Geotalea uraniireducens: one gene and its partner. The protein of the gene in region 2 interacts with the protein of the main gene of each other region in a pairwise test. Links are inferred from orthologs where the notes say so. Each region holds a gene or a part of one and is shown on either strand. Other genes may lie near its edges.

Region 1 (3,100 bases), 2.2 Mb from region 2 along the record:
GCGACAGCTGTTCGGCGACCCGCCGGCCGAGACCGCCGTCGGTGCGCCGGTAGAGATCGAAGCGCGGGACGCGCCGGCCGTCGTCCCCCGCCGCCAGCCGGGCGGTGACGATGCCGACCGCCGCCAGCTGGGGCTGGCTGCAGGAGTTGGGGCAGCCGGAAAGCGCGTAGTCGAGGGTGGCGGCGACCGGGCCGAGCGCAGCCAGGATGCTCCGGGCCAGGTCGCGGGTCGGGGCGAGCCCCATCAGGCATTCGTGGCTGCCGGGGCAGACCCGGCAGGCGATCCGCTCTTCCGGCGCGCTGCCGGCAAAGCCGGCCCCGGCCAGCGCCTGCCGCGCCGCGGCGGCATCGACGCCGGCCGCCAGGGCGAAGGCGATATTCTGGCCGCCGGTCACCGTCAGCACCCCGCCGGCCCAGCGGACGGCAAAGTCGGCCAGCCGGCGCAGTTCGCCGGCAGTGAGCCGGCCGGCGAAGCAGGTGGCTTCCAACCGCTCGCCGGGCGCCAGGAGGTACTCCGGCAGGCCGCCGACCGGCGGCAACTCCTCCGTCGCCGTCGGCTCGGCGAAGATCCGCCGCGCCAGCTCCTCCCGCCCCAGTTCCCGGGCCAGGTGCTTGAGCCGCTTGCCGGCCGGGGTGTGGGCGGCGTAGACCCGGATGATCGCTTCGAGGAGCGGGATCAGCCGCGTCCCGGTGAGCGCCGGCACCAGGAGGAAGCCCGGCTGCGGCTCCCGCCCCAGCCCGCCGGCCACCCAGACGTCGTAGCGGCCCTCCCCCTCATCCTGCTGCGCCAGCACCAGCCCCACGTCCTGGATCAGGTGCCGCCCGCTCCGCTCGTCGGCTTCGAGGCCGATCTTGAATTTCTTCGGCAGCCGCTCGAAGCGGGGATTGCCGGCAAAGTGCCGCTGCAGCCGCCGCGCCAGGGTCTCCAGCAGCGGATACCCGGCCGGACTGCCGCAGCTCACCCCGCGCACCGCCCCGCCGCAGGCCCCCCGCGAGGTGAGGCCGACCGCCGCCAGCGCCTGTTTCAGCTCCGGCAGCGCCGGTTCCCGTACCCAGTGGATCTCGATGCTGCCGCGGCTGGTGAGGTGCAGCTCGCCGCGGCCGAACCGCTCGGCGATCCCGGCCACCGCCCGGGCCTGCTCGGCCGAGAGGACCCCCGCCGGCAGCTTGATCCGCTGCATGAAAAACCCCTCCTGCCGCTGGGGATAGACGCCGTCCAGCCGATAGGCCGTTCCCGTGGTCGCCATGGCTAGAGCCCCTCGAACAAAGGGGTGGAGAGGTAGCGCTCCGCCCCGTCCGGCAGGATGACGACAATGGTCTTGCCGGCGAACTCCTCCCGCCGGGCCAGCCGGACCGCCGCCGCCGCGGCAGCGCCGCTGGAGATGCCGACCAAAAGCCCCTCTTCCCGCGCCAGCCGCCGGGCGAACTCGATCGCTTCGCCGCTCTCCACCGGCTCGACCCGGTCGAGCAGCGTCAGGTCGAGGTTCTCCGGGATGAAGCCGGCACCGATCCCCTGGATGCGGTGTGCCGCCGGCTGCAGCTCCCGGCCGGCAAGGCGCTGGCCGATCACCGGGCTCTCCCTGGGCTCCACCGCCACCGAGAGGATCTGTTTCCCCCGGGTCCGCTTCAGGTAGCGGGAGATGCCGCTGATCGTCCCGCCGGTGCCGACCCCCGCCACCAGCACGTCGATGGCGCCGTCGGTATCCTGCCAGATCTCCGGGCCGGTGGTCTGCTCGTGGATCGCCGGATTAGCCGGATTGCGGAACTGCTGGGGGAGAAAATAGCGCGCCGGCTCGGCGGCGGCGAGCGCCTCCGCCCGGGCCACCGCCCCCTTCATCCCCTCCGCCCCGGGAGTGAGGATCAGATTGGCGCCGAGGGCCGCCAGGAGCCGGCGCCGCTCGATGCTCATCGTTTCCGGCATGGTCAGGGTCAGCCGGTAGCCGCGGGCGGCGGCCACGTAGGCGAGGGCGATGCCGGTGTTGCCGCTGGTCGGCTCAATGATCTCCACTCCCGGCCGGAGCACGCCGCGCGCTTCGGCGGCCCAGATCATGCTGGCGCCGATCCGGCACTTCACCGAAGAGGAGGGGTTGCGTCCCTCCACCTTGGCGAGCACCGTCGCCCGCGCCCCCTCCGTGACCCGGTTGAGCCGGATCAGCGGCGTGTTGCCGATCGATCGCGAATTGTCCCCGTAAATGTGTGCCATGACGTGTGCCCTTTCCCTTGCCGGCGATAGTTGTTTAGCTATTTACTATGGTAACCAATTAACATTAACCGAACATATGTGTCAACTATATATTTATTTAATAGCTGCACATACTGTTCATGTTAATAATTTTTGGTGTTGACTTTTTATTAGTGTGGCGGTAAACAATAATCATCGGCAGTACCTGCAGTACCACAACCAAAACCGATTTTCTTATCGAGAGCGACCGAGGGACAGGCCCGATGACGTCGCGGCAACCCCCCGCCAGGGGAAGGTGCCAAGTCCTGCGGAACCAGCGGGTTCCGGGAGATAAGGAAGCACGGACCCCCAGAGGAGTCCCCTTCCGATTACCCCCGGCAGGGGACTTTTTTTTGGAGGTGCATCATGCATGCAGCAACCACGGCCGCCCACATCGGCCTCGACTGGGACACCCGCACCGGCGCGGTGACCGTGCCGATCTACCAGACCGCCACCTTTCGCCACCCAGGGCTCGGCCAGAGCACCGGCTACGACTACAGCCGCTCGGGGAACCCGACCCGCCAGGCGCTGGAGGAGGGGATCGCCCGCCTCGACGGCGGCACCGCCGGCTTTGCCTACGCCTCGGGGATGGCGGCCATCGCCGCCCTGCTCCTGCTGTTTAGCCAGGGGGACCACCTGATCGTCACCGAAGACCTCTACGGCGGCACTTACCGACTGTTCGAGCAGATTCTCCCCCAGTACGGCCTCGAATTCAGCTACGTCGACACCAGCGACCCGGCGGCGGTGCGGGCGGCGCTTCGCCCCACCACCCGCGGCCTGTTCGTCGAATCGCTGACCAACCCGCTGCTCAAGGTGGCCGACATCGCCGCCCTGGCCGGCCTCTGCCGGGAACAGAGGCTGCTCTGTATCGTCGACAACA
Region 2 (3,269 bases):
GCCGGGAAAACCGACGATCACGTCGCAACCGATGCAGATGTCCGGCAACGCTGCCACCAGCCTGGTCACCACACCCCGGAAAGAGACCGCCGAATAGTGCCGGTTCATCCGCGCCAGCACCCGGTCGTCCCCGCTCTGCAGGGGGAGGTGGAGGTGGGGACAGGCCGTGGTGGAACGGGCAAGCCAAGCGATCAGATCGTCGCTCACTTCGTTCGGCTCCACCGAGCCAATCCGCAGCCGCGGCACGAGCTGCTGCCGTTCAATCGCCTCCAGAAGCGCCAGCAGCGAGGTCGGCGGTTCGAGATCGGTCCCGTAGCTGCCGAGGTGGATGCCGGTCAGCACCACCTCCTGGAAGCCGCGGCCGGCAAAGCTCCGTACCCCCGCAAGCGCCTCGTCGGGCGGCACGCTCCGGTTTCGTCCCCGGGCATATGGGACGATGCAGTAGGAGCAGAAGGCATCACAGCCGTTCTGGACCTGGAGGAAGGCCCGGGTATGTTCGGCGAAGCTTTCGAGGATCAACCCCGCGGCGGTCCGCTCCCGGGAAATGTCGGTAACGTGCACCTGAGCCGGCGAGGCTTCCTTCAGCAGCTCGACCAGCCCCCGCTTTTCACTGTTTCCGACCACCAGCGTCACCCCCGGCAAGACGCTGAGTTCTTCCGGCGCCACCTGGGCATAGCAGCCGGTCACGACCACCCGAGCGGCCGGATTGCGGCGGAGCGCCCGGCGGACGAGCCGCCGTGATTCCGCGTCGGTTCTGGCGGTAACCGTACAGGTATTGATCACGTAGATATCGGCGGCCTCCTCGAAGGGAACCAGCTGGAACCCTTCCCGGTCCAGGCTTTCGCAGATGGCGGCCGATTCGAACTGGTTGATCTTGCAACCGAGCGTGGTTATGGCAACTTTTTCCATCGATCAGGTTCCTTCGGTACCGGGCCGCAACGAGGCGCTCCCCGGCGCCACCATGCCGGAGCTGCCGGGATATCGCACAACGGGTGAAAGGTAAGCGGGGAAAACAGCGGGGGACGGCCTACTCGTCATGCCGGCCGCGGGCTTCGGCCACCAGGTCTTCAAGGGTAATCGAATCGAGAAACGTCTTGATCCGCTCGCCGAGTTTCTGCCAGACATTGTGGGTCGTACAGGCGGCCGGGCGGCTGCAGCGCCCCGTCGCCGCGTCCATGCAGGAAACCGGGTTCAGCGGCTCCTCCACCGTCGCGACGATCTCCCCCACCAGGATTTCGGAACTCTCCCGCGCCAACAGGTAGCCGCCGCCGGGGCCGCGCACGCTTTCGACGATCTTGCCGCGCCGCAACCGGTTGAACAGCTGCTCCAGGTAATTGAGCGGGATATCTTCCCGCTGGGCGATCTCCTTGAGCGAAACCGGTGTCCCCTGGCAATGGAGGGCCAGGTCAACCATGGCCCGCACCGCATACTGGGCTCGTGTCGACAGTCGCATCGTCTAGTCCTTCTTTTCGATCTCGCGTTTCAGCGCCGCGTGATCGGTTGCCAGTTCGCTGTACTTGCGTTCGAGCTCCCGCAGCTGCTCGAACAGGCAGGAGATGGCCTTTGCTTCCGGGTCGGGCAGGGTGCCATGCTCAAAGTCGGATTTCTCCTTCGGTCTCTCCGCCGCCATGACCACCCGGCCGGGGATGCCGACCACCGTGGCGTTGGCCGGCACTTCCTTGACCACCACCGAATTGGAGCCGATCTTGCTGCCGGCGCCGACCGTGAACGGCCCGAGCACCTTGGCTCCAGAGCCGATCACCGCGTTATCGGCCACCGTCGGGTGCCGTTTTTTCTTTTCCAGACTGACTCCGCCGAGGGTAACGCCATGATAGATCGTGACGTCGTCGCCGATTTCCGCTGTCTCGCCGATCACCACGCCCATGCCGTGATCGATGAACAGCCGGCGACCGATGGTCGCTCCGGGGTGAATCTCGATTCCCGTCAGCAGCCGCCCGACATGGGAAAGAAGACGGGCCATGAAATAATGCCGGTCTTGCCAGAGCCGGTGCGCCAGCCGGTGGAACCAGACCGCATGCAGCCCGGGATAACAGAAAAAGACCTCCGGCTTGCTTCGGGCTGCCGGGTCCCGTTCCAGCACCGTCTGGATATCCTCCCGCAATCGTGCGAACATGGGCTGTTCCTTCTCCGGGGCACCGCCCCCAGTCAGGGATGAAAATTCCGGCTATCGGGAAAAGCAACGATCCTCAAGCCATATCATTCAGGTAACATACCCTACAATTTTTGTCAACTATACTTTACCTTCTTCCGCCTCCCACTCACCCTGCTCCCACCGTTCGACCGCCACGCTGGCGCGAAAGCCGAGCAGCCCCGGCTTGGCGGCCAGCCGACGCAGCACTGCCAGCGCCCGCTCGGAACGGTAGCGGAGAGAGTAGACCGCAGCCATGCCGGCAGCCGCCCCGTCATAGTCTTCAGCCAGCTGCAGGAGGGCCTCCCGCCCCGCGGGGGAAGAATGGACAATCGCCGCGAACAGCTTGTCGAGCATCACGACATGCCGTTCGGCGCTTGCCGCATCCATTGTCTCCAGAGCCGTCGCATGGGCCTCCGCGGCGGCGGCAAAGCGTTTCAGCAGCCGTTGTAACGTTTCATCGCTCATGATCGTAAATAGAGAAAGGGCCTGGTCATCGTTGACCAAGCCCTTTAACCTTTCCTGGTGCCCGGAGCCGGGTTAGAATTGACAGCACAACACGCCGATATTAAACGTAAATACTAACGGCATTTTCGTGTCATACCTCCAAAAATACCGCCAAAACAAAATATTAACAAATCCACCTTCGTCTTCCCATGGTTTGCGGCCTTGCCCTTCAAGAGGTATGATCGTAATCGAATTGGCTGCATTTGCGCAATGAAAAAGGGCACGGTTTCCCGCACCCCACTTTCGTCTCTTTGCCGGTCCATTTATGCTGTCACTTGCCGGGCCTTCCTGGCCGATCACGGGTTTACTTGTTATCCACCCTGATTGACTCGAAGAAACGCTGGTGATGGGATCGACGCCATTCCCAACAACACAATTGCCTGCAATATTCAGTCGTAACGGTAATAATCTGACAGCTTCTTACAAAGTCACCCCGCCAGCTTTCGCCGCGGGCGCCTTTTTCTTCCGCCGATGCCTTTTCGGCTTACCAAACGTCCCGCCGACCAGCATCCTCTCTAGATCTTTCCGCAAAATCCATGGCAAATAGGCGCAAGGGTTCTCGGGGAGGTATGAGAGTTTCCCTGTCGCTCGCAGCTTCTGCAGCTTGCTGTTA

Evidence for each region.
Region 1: the proteins of cysE (region 2) and cysK interact in binary tests that used the Escherichia coli proteins (3 or more experiments, as listed by UniProt). The link is inferred for Geotalea uraniireducens from one-to-one orthologs.

Annotation. Positions count from the first base shown.
Region 1 is NZ_AP027151.1:1,134,366-1,137,465, reverse strand. The notes cover bases 226-3,011. They hold cysK (cysteine synthase A), read right to left. Parts: upstream 2,203-3,011; coding sequence 1,249-2,202; downstream 226-1,248. Other genes in these bases: QMN23_RS05355 (trans-sulfuration enzyme family protein), read left to right, coding at 2,587-3,011; QMN23_RS05365 (nitrite/sulfite reductase), read right to left, coding at 226-1,246. Also shown: more of QMN23_RS05365, read right to left, coding at 1-225; more of QMN23_RS05355, read left to right, coding at 3,012-3,100.
Region 2 is NZ_AP027151.1:3,285,379-3,288,647, forward strand. Bases 296-3,250 are described here. They hold cysE (serine O-acetyltransferase), read right to left. Parts: upstream 2,135-3,250; coding sequence 1,457-2,134; downstream 296-1,456. Other genes in these bases: mtaB (tRNA (N(6)-L-threonylcarbamoyladenosine(37)-C(2))-methylthiotransferase MtaB), read right to left, coding at 296-909; QMN23_RS15330 (RrF2 family transcriptional regulator), read right to left, coding at 1,028-1,453; QMN23_RS15340 (hypothetical protein), read right to left, coding at 2,252-2,656; QMN23_RS15345 (hypothetical protein), read right to left, coding at 3,077-3,250. Also shown: more of mtaB, read right to left, coding at 1-295; more of QMN23_RS15345, read right to left, coding at 3,251-3,269.